DNA from 3 places in the Streptomyces sp. 17_S59 genome. Region 3 is predicted to be linked to each of the others. Evidence: riboswitches for the same ligand, from Rfam matches in the RefSeq annotation. Region 3 holds a riboswitch; each other region holds the start of a gene.
The links. A riboswitch is a leader RNA that binds a small molecule or an ion and turns the genes downstream of it on or off. The one in region 3 is predicted to bind cobalamin.
Positions count from the first base shown of each region.

Region 1 (5,018 bases), 780 kb from region 3:
CCGGCCTGACCCTGGATCCGGCGTCCCGGCGCGCCACCAGGGACGGCACCGAACTGGCCCTTACCGTGCGCGAGTTCGACCTGCTGGCGTTCCTGCTGCGGCACCCCGGGCGGGCCTGCGGGCGCGAGGAACTGATGCGCGAGGTGTGGGGCTGGGAATTCGGGGACGTGTCCACCGTCACGGTGCACGTGCGGCGGCTGCGGGCCAAGGTCGAGGACGACCCGGCCCGGCCCAGCCTGATCCGGACGGTGTGGGGCGTCGGCTACCGCTTCGACCCGCCCGCGGCGGACGGAGCAGGGACGGACGGAACGGGGCCGGACGGCCGTGCGTGACGTGCTGCTGATCGCCTGCTACGCCCTGCTCGGCGCCGTGGCGGCCGGGCTGCTGGGGGCCGTTGCCCTGCGGGTGCTGCGCCGCCGGTCGGTCGCGGTGTCCCTGGCCGTGGTGGCCGTGGTGTCGGTGACCGCGATGCTGGCCGGGACGCTGGCCGTGGCCCGGGCCATGTTCCTCTCCGCGCACGACCTGACCGTCGTCACGACGGTGTGCGCGATGGCCGCCGTGGTCTCGCTCGCGACGGCGCTGCTGCTCGGCCGCTGGGTGGTGGCCCGCAGCAACGCCCTGACGCGCGCCGCCCGTTCCTTCGGCGAGGACGGCACGTTCGCGGCCCCCGGCGGCGGGGCCACGGCCGAACTCGACGCGCTCTCCCGCGAGCTGGCCGCGACCGGGGCCCGGCTCGCCGAGTCCCGGGAGCGCGAACGTGCCCTCGACGCCTCGCGCCGCGAGCTGGTCGCCTGGATCTCGCACGACCTGCGCACCCCGCTGGCCGGGCTGCGGGCGATGTCCGAGGCACTGGAGGACGGCGTGGCCGAGGACCCCGCGCGCTACCTCCGCCGCATCCGCACCGAAGTGGACCGTATCGACTCCATGGTCGGCGACCTGTTCGAGCTGTCCCGCATCCACGCGGGGGCGCTGCCGCTGAACCCGGCCCGGATCTCGGCGTACGACCTGGTGGACGACGCCCTGGCCGGGGTCGGCCCGCTGGCCCGCGAGCGCGGCGTCCGGCTGACGGGCGACGGCGTCGACGCGGTACCGGTCGAGGCGGACGGCGGGGAGATGACGCGAGTGCTGGGCAATCTGCTGGTCAACGCGGTGCGCCGGACGCCGGCCGACGGGACGGTGACGGTGGCCGCGCGGCAGGAGGAGGACACGGTCGTCCTCTCCGTCACGGACGGCTGCGGCGGCATCCCGGAGGAGGACCTTCCGCGGGTGTTCGACACGGGGTGGCGGGGGTCGGAGGCGCGGACGCGGACGGGGGGTGCGGGGTTGGGGCTGGCGATTGTGCGCGGGATCGTGGAGGCGCATGGGGGTGCGGTGTCGGTGCGGAACGTTGGGGGCGGGTGCCGCTTCGAGGTGGTGCTGCCGCTGGAGTTTTCCCCGATCCCGCCCTTTCCCGAACCAGGGGGCAATTTCAGCCCCTCCGGCGTTTGAGGAGCGGGGGTCCGGGGGCGGAGCCCCCGCCCTGCGGCGGAGCCGCATATCGGAAGCTGCGGGAAGGGGCGGGGTGGGGGAAAGACCCCCCACCCAAAGGGTGGTCACCCCCCAACCCGCTGACGTGATCACGCGTCGTGCGCCACGATGCACCCACCCCTCCGGCCGCGCGGAGCGGGAACCGCCGAAGCGAACGGGATGGCCCATGCCCGACGACGACACCGCCGACCCACTGCGCAGGATCGCCGCAACGATCGACCGGGAGCGGGACCCCTCGTCGCGTACGTGCCTCACCTGCGGCGGCCCGTCCCCCGTCGTCGTCAGCGAGGAGTCCGCGGGCAACAAGCTCCCCGTCATCAGCGTGCGCAAGGAGTGCGCGACCCGCGGCTGCGCCCGGCCCTAACGCACGGCCCTAGCGGCGGGCAGAGGCACGCACCGCCCAGCGGTCCTCGACCTTGGCGATGCGCCAGTAGGCGAGCGCGGCCGCCCACACCACCACGAACAGCCCGACGATGACGAACCCGACGTTGTCGAGGTCGAGTCCGGCGATCCAGCCGGTCACCGGATCCGTCAGGTCCATCTTCTCGTGCAGGACCCCGACCAGCTCGATCGTGCCGATGAGGAAGGCCACGGCGATGGACAGGCCGGTGATGGTGAGGTTGTAGTAGACCTTGCGGACGGGGTTGGAGAACGCCCACTGGTAGGCGAAGTTCATGAACGTGCCGTCGAGCGTGTCGAACAGGCTCATTCCGGCGGCGAACAGCAGCGGCAGGCACAGGACCGCGTACCAGGGCAGGCCGGCCGCGGCCCCGCTGCCCGCCATCACCATCAGCGTGACCTCGGTCGCGGTGTCGAAGCCGAGGCCGAAGAGGAAGCCGAGCGGGTACATCTGCCCGGGCCGGGAGACGGACCGGGTGAGCCGGCCGAGGATGCGGTTCATGAAGCCCCGCGAGTCCAGGTGCTCCTCCAGCTCCGCCTCGTCGAAGCGGCCCTGGCGCATCGCGCGGAAGACCCGCAGAATGCCAGCGAGGGCGACGAGGTTGAGGGCGGCGATGAGGTAGAGGAAGCCGCCGGAGACGGTGGTGCCGACCACGCCGAGGGTCTGGTGGGTGGTGGACTCCTCGTCCATCAGCGTCCCGGCCAGCCGGGTGCCGCCGGCCACCAGCAGCGTCAGGAGGACGACGACGCTGGAGTGCCCGAGGGCGAACCAGAAGCCGACCGACACCGGGCGCTTGCCGTCGGCCATCAGCTTGCGGGTGGTGTTGTCGATCGCGGCGATGTGGTCGGCGTCGAAGGCGTGCCGCATGCCGAGGGTGTAGGCCGTGACGCCGAGGCCGACACCGAAGACCTTGGAGTCGACGGTGTAGTGGTGGGGGACGACGAGCAGGAAGAGCACGCCGAAGGCGACGACGTGCAGGGCGGCTACGACGGCCAGCAGGCCGGCGGTCCGTATCGTGTCCTGGCGCTGCCAGCGGAAGGCGGGCAGCGCGGAGGGCTCAGTTCCGGCAGAACTGCCGGTGGTGGGGGTGGGGGTGGGCAGGGTCATTCGGGGTCACGCTCCAGCACCTCGTGGATGTTCTGTGAGATGCCGTGGCCGGTCTCCTGGCTTACGGGTACACACGCGACCGTCCCGCCTTCCCGGCAGCCGGACGGCGCCAGTGGCTCCGCGCGCCCGTGGGTGGGGCACGCGGCCGGGACGGTAACTCCCCGGTCACAGTGGCGAGGGCCGCTCCGGAATAGGACCACGAGGGTCCGCACCGGTCTTCCCGATCACCACGGCCGGGCCACCTTAACGTCCCGGCCCGCCGCCGGGGGAAAAGAGTGGCAAGTGCCACTTCTTCGCAGGAAGCCGTCCGTGCACGTCAGGAGGGGCCGGTCGGGGCGCCGAGGCGCTCGCCGCCGAAGCCGCGCTCGCCGTCGGACGCCTCCCGCCACCACCGCTCCAGGGCGGCCTGGTCCATGGTGTGCCAGTCGGGCGTCGCCAGGACCTGCGCCCGGCCGAGCCGGCGCGCGAGCCGGACCAGGGCCCGGCCGCTCGGGGTGCGTTCGGCGTCGTACGCCTGCACCGCCTCCGCCCAGGTGCCGGCGGACCGCAGGACGCGTTCCAGGACCGTGGCGTCCTGCAGCGCCTTGGCGGCGCCGCTGCCGGTGTGGGGGCGGGCCACGGCGGCCGCGTCCCCGGCGAGCACGATGCGGCCCTCGCCGTAGTGCGGCACGGCCAGGTCGTACAGGGGCTGGACGGCGGCCGTGGACCGGGGCGTGCAGGCGACGAAGTCCCGCCAGTAGGGCGGGAAGCAGCGTTCGGTCACGGCGGCCCGGTGGGCCAGCAGGTCGTCGGTGACCCTGCCCGGCGGCAGGCTCGTCGGGTCGCGGAGGGCCGCTGCGGTGCCGGGCGGCGCGGAGGTGTACAGCACCCAGTTGGCGGAGACGCCCGTGCCGCCCGGGCCGGGGATGCGGTAGACGATCATGTGGCCGCCGGGGAAGGCGATGTTCGCGGCCTCGCCCTCGGGCCAGGCGGAGCGCGGCTCCGGCAGCGCCTCGGCGGGCACGGTGCCGCGCCAGGCCGGGTAGCCGGCGTAGGCGGGCGCGGTGGCGCTCGTGGCCGCCCGTACCACCGAGCGGTAGCCGTCCGCGCCGACGACCAGGTCGCAGCGGTCCGTCGTCCCGTCGGCGAGGCACAGCGTGACCCCGTCCGGCTCGGGCAGGACCCGTTCGACGGCCGCGCCCTGGCGGTACTCGACCGACGCGGGGATGCGTGCGCGTAACTCCTGCCACAGAGCGCCCCAGTTGTAGGAGCGGAAGGGGAACGGCACGGCTCCCAGCCGTCGTCCGGCGCGCTCCTCGCCGTCGCGGGTGATCCAGGTGCGCCGGGTGAGGGGCACCCATGGCATGGCGGCGTCGGCATATCCGGCCGCCTCCAGCTCGGCGTAGCGGTCGTTGTGGATCGCGAGGCCGACGCCCCGGTCCTGGAGCGCGCCGGCCGCCCGCTCGTAGACCACGACCTCGTCCGCTCCGGCGCGGGTCGCGGCGAGTGCGGCGGCACAGCCCGCGATGCTGCCGCCCACGACGGCGATGCGTCCTCTGCGTCTTCCGGGCATCTCTCTTCCCTTCTTCCACTGGTTCTCCGGTTCCCAGATCTTGACGGTTCGTCGGGCTCACCACCAGTGTTCGCGACACCGCGCAGGTGATGGACGTGCCGGGCGGGCCGGTGTACGAGTGCAGTGGACGACGAGAGGGGCTGCGCCAATGACAGGCACTGCAGGCAGAGGGCACCGGTCCGGCGGGCCGGGGGCGGCGGACCCGAACGTGGGGTTCGTGCGCCGCATCGGGCTGTTCCAGGCCACCGCCATCAACATGAGCCAGATGTGCGGCATCGGCCCCTTCGTCACCATCCCGCTGATGGTGGCCGCCTTCGGCGGGCCGCAGGCGGTCATCGGCTTCGTCGCGGGGGCGGTCCTGGCGCTGGCCGACGGGCTGATCTGGGCGGAGCTGGGGGCGTCGCTGCCGGGTGCGGGCGGCAGCTATGTGTA
Region 1 is NZ_JBXOWD010000001.1:6,355,555-6,360,572, reverse strand. Features, by position in the region: gene AC1Z4A_RS28785 (response regulator transcription factor) at 1-332, shown strand, start outside; gene AC1Z4A_RS28780 (sensor histidine kinase) at 325-1,488, shown strand; gene AC1Z4A_RS28775 (hypothetical protein) at 1,694-1,891, shown strand; gene nicT (Nickel transporter NicT) at 1,901-3,034, opposite strand; cobalamin riboswitch at 3,064-3,281, opposite strand; gene AC1Z4A_RS28765 (FAD-dependent monooxygenase) at 3,351-4,586, opposite strand; gene AC1Z4A_RS28760 (APC family permease) at 4,735-5,018, shown strand, end outside.
Region 1: another riboswitch for cobalamin. It lies ahead of nicT (Nickel transporter NicT); the one in region 3 lies ahead of metE (5-methyltetrahydropteroyltriglutamate--homocysteine S-methyltransferase).

Region 2 (5,018 bases), 2.4 Mb from region 3:
GGTCGGCGACGCACTGCAGGTACTCGCGCATGGAGTCGGTGTTCATGCCCGGCAGGCCGTCACCGCACAGGTCGCGGGCGAACTGCAGCTCGGCCTCGACGGCCTCCTTCAGCATGTCCGTGACCTGCTGCTGCAGCTCGTCGTCGAAGAGGTCCGGCTCCTCCTCGCGGACGGTGTCCACGACGGAGAACGCGAAGTCCATGTGCATGGACTCGTCCCGGAACACCCAGTTGGTGCCGGTCGCCAGGCCGTGCAGCAGGCCGCGGCTGCGGAACCAGTACACGTAGGCGAAGGCGCCGTAGAAGAACAGGCCCTCGATGCACGCGGCGAAGCAGATCAGGTTGAGCAGGAAGCGACGGCGGTCGGCCTTCGTCTGCAGGCTCTCCAGCTTCTCGACCTCGTTGATCCACTTGAAGCAGAACTGCGCCTTGTCGCGGATGGAGGGGATGTTCTCGACGGCCGCGAAGGCCGCCGCGCGCTCCTCCGGGTCGGGCAGGTAGGTGTCGAGCAGCGTCAGATAGAACTGGACGTGCACGGCCTCCTCGAACAGCTGCCGCGACAGGTAGAGGCGCGCCTCGGGCGAGTTGATGTGCTTGTACAGGGTCAGCACGAGGTTGTTCGCCACGATCGAGTCACCGGTGGCGAAGAAGGCCACCAGGCGGCCGATCATGTGCTGCTCACCCGGGGAGAGCTTCGCCAGGTCGGCGACGTCCGAGTGGAGGTCGACCTCCTCGACGGTCCAGGTGTTCTTGATCGCGTCGCGGTAGCGGTCGTAGAAGTCCGGGTACCGCATGGGGCGCAGGGTCAGCTCGAAGCCGGGGTCGAGCAGGTTCTTCTGGCGTTCGGCGGACATTACTGGCAGGCCTCGCAGGACTCGGGGTTCTCAAGGGAGCAGGCGATGGCGTCCGCGTCGGGCGCGGCCTGCTGCACCGGAATGGTGGCGGGGGCGGCGGCACCGCCGGACGCGGCGCGGGCGATCCGGGTGGCCGGGCGGGAGCGCAGGTAGTACGTCGTCTTGATGCCCTGCTTCCAGGCGTACGCGTACATCGAGCTGAGCTTGCCGATGGTCGGCGAGGCCATGAACAGGTTGAGCGACTGGCTCTGGTCCAGGTACGGCGTACGGGCCGCGGCCATGTCGATCAGGGCGCGCTGCGGGATCTCCCAGGCGGTGCGGTACAGGTCGCGCACGTCCTGCGGGATCCACTTCATGTCCTGGATCGAGCCGTTGGCCTCGGTCATGGCCTCGCGGGTGGCGCGGTCCCACACGCCGAGCTTCTTGAGGTCGTCCACCAGGTAGGTGTTGACCTGCAGGAACTCACCCGAGAGCGTCTCGCGCTTGAACAGGTTGGAGACCTGCGGCTCGATGCACTCGTACACGCCCGCGATGGAGGCGATGGTCGCCGTCGGGGCGATGGCGAGCAGCAGCGAGTTGCGCATGCCGACCTCGGCGATGCGGGCGCGCAGCGCCTCCCAGCGGTCCTCCCAGGCGGCGACGGCGTTGGGGTAGTGGTCCGGGTGCAGCACGCCGCGGGCGGTGCGGGTCGCGGACCAGGCCGGGTGCGGGCCGTGCCGCTCGGCGAGGTCGGCGGAGGCCTCGTACGCCGCGAGCATGATCCGCTCGGAGATCTTGGTGGACAGCTCCTTCGCCTCGGCCGAGTCGAAGGGCAGGCGCAGGCGGAAGAAGACGTCCTGCAGACCCATCAGGCCCAGGCCCACCGGGCGCCAGCGGCTGTTGGAGCTGCCGGCCTGCTCGGTCGGGTAGAAGTTGATGTCCACGACGCGGTCGAGGAAGGTGACGGCCGTACGGACCGTACGGTCGAGCTTCTCCCAGTCCAGCTCGCCGTCGGCACCGAGGTGCTGCGCGAGGTTGACCGAGCCCAGGTTGCAGACCGCGGTCTCGCCGTCGTCGGTGACCTCGAGGATCTCGGTGCAGAGGTTCGAGGAGTGGACGACCGCGCCCTTCTCGGCCGTCTGGTTGGCGGTGCGGTTGGCGGCGTCCTTGAAGGTCATCCAGCCGTTGCCGGTCTGCGCGAGGGTGCGCATCATCCGGGCGTACAGCACCCGCGCCGGGATGGTCTTGACGGCCTTGCCCTCGGCCTCGTACGTGCGGTACGCGGCGTCGAACTCGTCGCCGTAGAGGTCGACCAGGTCCGGGGTGTCGGCCGGGGAGAAGAGCGACCAGTCCGCGTCCGTCTCGACACGGCGCATGAACTCGTCCGGGATCCAGTGCGCGATGTTGAGGTTGTGGGTGCGGCGGGCCTCCTCACCGGTGTTGTCGCGGAGCTCCAGGAACTCCTCGATGTCGGCGTGCCAGGTCTCCAGGTAGACACAGGCGGCGCCCTTGCGGCGGCCGCCCTGGTTCACGGCGGCGACGGAGGCGTCGAGGGTGCGCAGGAACGGCACGATGCCGTTGGAGTGACCGTTGGTGCCCCGGATCAGCGAGCCGCGCGAGCGGATGCGCGAGTACGACAGCCCGATGCCGCCCGCGTGCTTCGACAGACGCGCCACCTGGTGGTAGCGGTCGTAGATCGAGTCCAGCTCGTCCAGCGGGGAGTCCAGCAGGTAGCAGGACGACATCTGCGGGTGACGGGTGCCGGAGTTGAAGAGCGTGGGGGAGGAGGGCAGGTACGAGAGGGTGCTCGTCAGCCGGTACAGCTCCGCGACGTCCTCCAGGGCCCGCTCCGAGTGGTCCTCGGCGAGGCCGCAGGCGACGCGCAGCAGGAAGTGCTGCGGGGTCTCGATCACGTCGCGGTGGATCGGGTGGCGCAGCAGGTAGCGGCTGTGCAGGGTGCGCAGGCCGAAGTAGCCGAAGCGGTCGTCGGCGCCGTCGATCAGGGCCTGGTCGACCAGGGCGTCGAGGCGCTCGGCGTGGGTGGCCACGAACGCGGCGGTCTCGTCCGCGATGAGGCCCTCGCGGTGGCCGACGGCGACCGAGGCGGAGAAGGACGTCGCACCCTGGCCGGCCGCCTCCTCGGCGATGGCGCGGGTGAGCAGACGGGCGGCGAGCTTGGAGTACTCGGGCTCCTCGGCGATCAGGCCGGCGGCCGCCTCGGTGGCGAGGGAGCGCAGCTCCGCCTCGTCCGCAGCCGCGCTGCGGCCGCGCAGGGCGGCGGCGGCGACCTTGCCCGGGTCGGTGGCGGGCAGATCGGCGGTGAGGTCGGTCAGGGCGCGCAGCAGCGCGGTCCCGGGGCCGTCGGTCGCTTCCGTGTTCGCTGAGACGGGACCTGAGAATGGATCCGCGGGCGCGATGGTCACGGTGGGGCTCTCCCTCGCTCGGTCGGGTGGGCCGCTCGGGAGTGCTCGACGGTCGCATACGGGCATGCCTGTCTCCTGGGTGTGCCAGGGCATGCCTCGTAGGCGTCCGCCGGCCCAACCCGCGAGGCCCGGACGAATTCAACGCCCATGGCCGAGCCGGGGCAGGCTCGGGTGGTGGGCGCGCTGTCCGCAGGTCGTCGGACTTCAGGTGCACTGGGTATATGCGCACACATACACCGTTGCGGGACAGTTCCGGATTTCCACCGGATTCCCCTGCGACGACAGCGGAGACGAGCATACATCTAGTGCTGGGCTCCGGAGGCACCCCCACATGTTGTGTCGGGCCGTCATGAAGCGGTTGCGGAATGTGCTATCGGGGTGCTGCGGTGGGGTGTTGGGGGCGGCGCGCCGCGGGGCCTGGGAGGGGGCGTGAGGGGCCCTGGGAGGGGGGCTCGGGCGACGGGTCCGGGAGGGGTGTCCCGGGGCCGCGAGGAGGTCGCTGCGGCGTTCTCCCGACGCCTCCGTGATCGGCCCGGGGAGCGCCGAACGCCGGACGGACTGGATCATTCCAGCCTGTCCGGCGTTCCGGGACGAACGGTATTTGTCTGACGACATTTCTCTGGACGAAGCCCCCGGCTCGGGGAGCGGGTGCGGGCTGCGCCCCTCAGTGCGCCGCGGGCGCCCCCGCCGTGGCCGGGGGAAGCTCCGGCTCGACGCCCGGGTCGCCCGCGTCGGCCGTGTAGTCCGACGGCTTCGTCTGGTCCACGCCGTCCGGCGCGCCCACCGCCTTGAGGACAAAAGTCATGATCACGACTACGAGGACATTGAACACAAAAGCCGTAAGTCCGATGTAGCCCTTCTCCCCGATCAGCGGGATCACGTTCGTGTTGCCGAAGTGGTCCTGCGTCGCGCTCGGCGTCTCGTACGCCCGCCATGTGCCGTACGCCATGCCCGCCACCCAGCCGGCCAGCAGCGCCCAGCGGTGGAACCAGCGGGTGAAGAGGCCGCCGACCAGGGCAGGGACGGTCTGGAGGATCCAGATGCCGCCGAGCAGCTGGAAGTTGATGGCGACCGTTTTGTCCATGGTGAGGACGAAGGCCAGCGCGCCCACCTTCACCAGCAGCGACGCCAGCTTGGAGACCTTCGCCTCGTGCTCCGGCGAGGCGTCCGGCCTGATGAAGTCCTTGTAGATGTTGCGCGTGAAGAGATTCGCCGCTGCAATCGACATGATCGCCGCCGGGACCAGCGCCCCGATGCCGATCGCGGCGAAGGCCACGCCCGTGAACCAGTCGGGGAACATGTCCTCGAACAGCTGGGGGATCGCCAGCTGGCCGTTCTTGACCTTCACCCCGGCCGCGATGGCCATGAACCCCAGCATCGCCAGGAGCCCCAGCATCAGGGAGTACAGCGGCAGGATGGTGGTGTTGCGCCGGATGACGTTGCGGCCCTTGCTGGAGAGGACGGCCGTCACCGAGTGCGGATAGAGGAAGAGCGCCATCGCCGAGCCGAGCGCGAGCGACGCGTACGCCCACTGCGCCTGCGGGCCGGTGGCCAGGGAGCCGCGGGGCTTGCCGGTGGCGGGGTTCTTGGCGGAGAGGGCCTCGCCCGCCTTCGCGAAGATGTGGTCGAAGCCGCCGAGCCTGATCGGGATGTAGATGATCGCCACGATGATGACGATGTAGATCAGGGCGTCCTTCACGAATGCGATCAGTGCGGGGGCGCGCAGGCCGGACGAGTAGGTGTAGGCCGCGAGCACGCCGAAG
Region 2 is NZ_JBXOWD010000001.1:4,734,551-4,739,568, forward strand. Features, by position in the region: gene AC1Z4A_RS21565 (ribonucleotide-diphosphate reductase subunit beta) at 1-853, opposite strand, end outside; gene AC1Z4A_RS21570 (ribonucleoside-diphosphate reductase subunit alpha) at 853-3,255, opposite strand; cobalamin riboswitch at 3,427-3,566, opposite strand; gene mctP (monocarboxylate uptake permease MctP) at 3,920-5,018, opposite strand, start outside.
Region 2: another riboswitch for cobalamin. It lies ahead of AC1Z4A_RS21570 (ribonucleoside-diphosphate reductase subunit alpha); the one in region 3 lies ahead of metE (5-methyltetrahydropteroyltriglutamate--homocysteine S-methyltransferase).

Region 3 (5,018 bases):
GGGCGACCGACCCCCGCTGGCAGGGCATCGAGCGGACGTACAGCGCGGACGATGTGATCCGGCTGTCCGGCAGCGTCCGCGAGGAGCACACCCTTGCCCGCCGCGGGGCCGAGCGCCTGTGGCGGCAGCTGCACGAGCGCGACTACATCCACGCCCTCGGCGCGCTCACGGGCGGGCAGGCGGTGCAGATGGTCAAGGCCGGCCTCCAGGCGATCTACCTGTCCGGCTGGCAGGTCGCCGCCGACGCCAACCAGGCCGGGCACACCTACCCCGACCAGAGCCTCTATCCCGCCAACTCGGTGCCGCAGGTCGTGCGTCGCATCAACAACGCGCTGCTGCGGGCCGACCAGATCGCCACCGCCGAGGGCGCGGGTGACACCACCGACTGGCTGGCACCCATTGTCGCGGACGCCGAGGCGGGCTTCGGCGGCCCGCTCAACGCCTTCGAGCTGACCAAGGCGATGATCGCCGCGGGTGCGGCCGGCATCCACTACGAGGACCAGCTCGCCTCCGAGAAGAAGTGCGGCCACCTCGGCGGCAAGGTCCTCGTCCCCACCTCCCAGCACATCCGCACCCTCAACGCCGCCCGCCTCGCCGCCGACATCGCCGACGTGCCCACCCTCGTCGTCGCCCGTACGGACGCCCTGGCCGCCAACCTGCTGACCAGCGACGTGGACGAGACCGACGCGCAGTTCTGCACCGGGGAGCGCACGGCGGAGGGCTTCTACCAGGTGCGCAACGGCATGGCGCCCGTGATCGCCCGCGGCCTGGCCTACGCCCCGTACGCCGACCTCATCTGGGTGGAGACCGGCACCCCCGACCTGGCCCAGGCCCGCGAGTTCGCCGAGGCGCTCCACCACCGGTACCCCGGCAAGATGCTGGCCTACAACTGCTCGCCCTCCTTCAACTGGAAGGCCGCGCTGGACGACGACCAGATAGCCAAGTTCCAGCGGGAACTGGGCGCCATGGGCTACCGCTTCCAGTTCATCACCCTCGCCGGCTTCCACTCCCTCAACCACGGCATGTTCGACCTCGCCCGCGGCTACGCCGAGCACGGCATGACCGCCTACGTCGACCTCCAGGAGCGCGAGTTCGCCGCCCAGCAGCACGGCTTCACCGCCGTCAAGCACCAGCGGGAGGTCGGCACGGGCTACTTCGACCTCGTCTCCACCGCCGTCAACCCGGCCTCCTCGACCACCGCGCTGACCGGCTCCACCGAGGAGGAGCAGTTCCACTAGGAGCGCCCGCCCGCCTGGTTCACGTCCCTACGGAGGGCATCCGGCGTTCTTCACCACTGACGCCTACGCCCACCACCTCGTCCGGCAACGGCTTGGGGCCTGAGAGCCCGGCATGCCCTCAACCTGGGGGACGCAGCCGGTTCGCCACGGCGGGGCCGGACCGTCGTGGCGAACCGGGGCCGCCCGTGACGTGACTCGCGAAGGAGAGTTCCGTGCCCTGGCAGCCCAGTGCCCCGGACCCCGGGTCCCCCTGTCCGCCCCCGTCCGCTCACTGCGTCCTCCTCAAGCCCGGCGAGCTGTTCCTCGCAGCCCCGCCCGGGGTGAGCACCCGGGCGCACGTCCCCGACCTGGAACGGGTGGAGCAGCGCATCGGGATGGACGAGGTCGTCGAGGGGCTGCTGAGTGCTGCCCAGTGCCTCCGCCCCGGCGAGGACCTGTGTGACGCGGGTATGTGACCGACATATGAACAACCCTGTTCGAGAACGGGATTCTCCCTCTAGGGTGGCCGGTGCAGCCGGTTCGCCCCGTCCGCCAGGCGGGATGCGTCGCAAGAGGGAACCCGGTGGGAATCCGGGACTGCCCCGCAGCGGTGAGCGGGAACGACCGCCGTCATACGCACTGGGCCCGGGCGGGTCCGGGAAGCGACGGCCAGTAGGTGTCTGCCCCGGCAGACGTGCCCGCGAGTCCGAAGACCTGCCGCTGCCCGCGTGCGAGCGTTCGCGCGCGGCAATCCCGGTGACCTCGAGGGCGGGTCGGCGTACACGGCGGACGGGCACGCACGACGGTGGTGTCCCGGCCGGCCCGTCGTCCCTTCGCGCCCTCCTCGTGCACCGGGGTTCCGGAAGAAACTCGCGAAGGAGAGTTCCGTGACCAGCAAGTCCGCAGCCGCGGCAGCACGCGCCACCGTGCACGGCTACCCCCGCCAGGGCCAGGGCCGAGAGCTGAAGAAGGCGATCGAGGGCTACTGGAAGGGCCGCGTCACCGCCGACGCCCTCCGGGAGACGGCCGCCGCACTGCGCCGCACCAACTGGCGGCAGCTCGCCGACGCAGGCATCCACGAGGTGCCCACCGGCGACTTCTCGTACTACGACCACGTCCTGGACACCAGCGTCATGGTCGGCGCGATCCCCGCCCGGCACCGCGCGGCCGTCGAAGCCGACGCCCTGGACGGCTACTTCGCCATGGCCCGCGGCACCCAGGACGCGGCGCCGCTGGAGATGACCAAGTGGTTCGACACCAACTACCACTACCTGGTCCCGGAACTCGGCCCCGACACCGTCTTCACCACCGACTCCACCAAGCAGGTCGCCGAACTCGGGGAAGCCCTCGCCCTCGGCCTGGCCGCCCGCCCCGTCCTCGTCGGCCCGGTCACCTACCTCCTGCTGGCCAAGCCCGCGCCCGGCGTCGCCCCCGGCTTCGAGCCGCTGACCCTCCTCGACCGGCTCCTGCCCGTCTACGCGGAGGTGCTGGCCGACCTGCGGGCCGCCGGGGCCGAATGGGTCCAGCTCGACGAGCCCGCGCTGGTCCAGGACCGCACCCCGGCCGAGCTGAACGCCGCCGCCCGCGCCTACCGCGAGCTGGGCACCCTCGACGACCGCCCGAAACTGCTGGTCGCCTCCTACTTCGACCGCCTCGGCGAGGCCCTGCCCGTCCTGGCCAAGGCCCCCGTCGACGGCCTCGCCCTCGACTTCACCCGCTCCGCGGCCGCCAACCTCGACGACCTCGCGGCCGTCGGCGGGCTGCCCGGCAAGCGCCTGGTGGCCGGCGTGGTCAACGGGCGCAACGTGTGGATCAACGACTTCGAGAAGTCGCTGGCCACCCTGGGCACCCTCCTCGGCCTCGCCGACCGGGTCGACGTCGCCGCCTCCTGCTCCCTGCTGCACGTCCCCCTGGACGCCACGGCCGAGCGCGAGATCGACGGACAGATCGCCCGCTGGCTCTCCTTCGCCCGCCAGAAGGCCCACGAGGCCGTCACCCTCGCCAAGGGGCTCGCGCACGGCACCGGTGCCATCGCCGCCGAACTCGCCGCCAACCGCGCCGACCTCGCCTCCCGCGCGGGCTCGGCCATCACCCGGGACCCGGCGGTACGCGCCCGCACCTCCGCCGTCACCGACGCCGACGCACACCGCTCCCGGCCCTACGCCGAGCGCGCGGCGGCCCAGCGCGCCCACCTGGGGCTCCCGCCGCTGCCCACCACCACGATCGGCTCCTTCCCCCAGACGACCGAGCTGCGCACGGCGCGCGCCGACCTGCGCGCCGGACGCATCGGCACCCAGGCCTACGAGAAGCGCATCGAGGCGGAGATCGGCGAGGTCATCGCCTTCCAGGAGAAGACCGGCATCGACGTGCTGGTGCACGGCGAGCCCGAGCGCAACGACATGGTGCAGTACTTCGCCGAGCAGCTCGCCGGCTACCTGGCCACCCGGCACGGCTGGGTCCAGTCCTACGGCACCCGCTACGTCCGCCCGCCGATCCTCGCCGGCGACATCTCCCGCCCCGAGCCGATGACGGTCCGCTGGACCCGCTACGCCCAGTCGCTCACCGAGCGCCCGGTCAAGGGCATGCTCACCGGGCCCGTCACCATGCTCGCCTGGTCCTTCGTCCGCGACGACCAGCCGCTCGCCGATACCGCCCGGCAGGTGGCCCTCGCCCTGCGCGACGAGGTGAACGACCTGGAGGCCGCCGGGACACCGGTGATCCAGGTGGACGAGCCCGCCCTGCGCGAGACCCTCCCGCTGCGTGCCGCCGACCACGCGGCGTACCTCGCCTGGGCCACCGAGTCCTTCCGGCTCGCCACGAGCGGCGTCCGGCCGGACACCCAGATCCACACCCACATGTGCTACGCCGAGTTCGGCGACATCCTGACGGCCATCGACGACATCGACGCCGACGTCATCAGCCTGGAAGCCGCCCGCTCGCACATGCAGGTCACCGGCGAGCTGGCCACCGCCGGATACCCGCGCGAGGTCGGCCCCGGCGTCTACGACATCCACTCCCCGCGCGTCCCCACTGCCGCCGAGGCGGCGGACCTGCTGAGGAAGAGCCTGGCCGCGATCCCCGCCGACCGCTTGTGGGTCAACCCCGACTGCGGCCTGAAGACCCGCGGCTGGCCCGAGGTCCGCGCCTCCCTGGAGAACCTGGTGGCGGCGGCCCGTGCGGTGCGGAAGGAGCTGGACGGCACGGCCTCCTGACGCGTGGGCCCGGACCGGCGCTCCGGCGCCGGTCCGGGCCCCGGTCTGCGCCCGTGGCGCGGCAGCCGCCGAGGATGCACGCTGGAAGCGGAGGTCAGGCCAACACCGGAGGTGGTCTCCGGATGGATGTGAGCGCTGCGTCGGTGATCGCGGAGGTCTCCGACCACCCCCTCAGCAATCACGCCGTGCGCTGGGCGGCGGACGAGGCGGCCCTCCGGGGCATGCCCCTGCGGCTGGTGCACGTCCAGGCGGGGCCGGTGAGCACAGCCCCCGGCACGGCGCCCGGAAGCCGGGCCCACTCCTGGGCCACGCACCTCCACGCCCGGGGAGAAACCCTGCTGCGCGAAGCGCGCGACGAAGCCCTGCGCTGCCACCGGGAGCTGGACGTACGCACGGAACTGGCCTCCGGACGGCCGGCACGCGTGCTGCGCGAAGCGGCCGGGGCCGCGAGCCTCGTCGTGCTGGGCACGCCGCGGTATGCCGGAGCGTCCTCGTTGTTCGCTCCCCGGGACGAGGCCGACGCCTTGATCGGCCACGTTCCCTGCCCGGTCGTGCTCGTGCGGGAGCCTCCCTCCGGCGTGCCGGCCGA
Region 3 is NZ_JBXOWD010000001.1:7,131,453-7,136,470, forward strand. Features, by position in the region: gene aceA (isocitrate lyase) at 1-1,238, shown strand, start outside; gene AC1Z4A_RS32045 (hypothetical protein) at 1,451-1,693, shown strand; cobalamin riboswitch at 1,791-1,933, shown strand; gene metE (5-methyltetrahydropteroyltriglutamate--homocysteine S-methyltransferase) at 2,105-4,429, shown strand; gene AC1Z4A_RS32055 (universal stress protein) at 4,552-5,018, shown strand, end outside.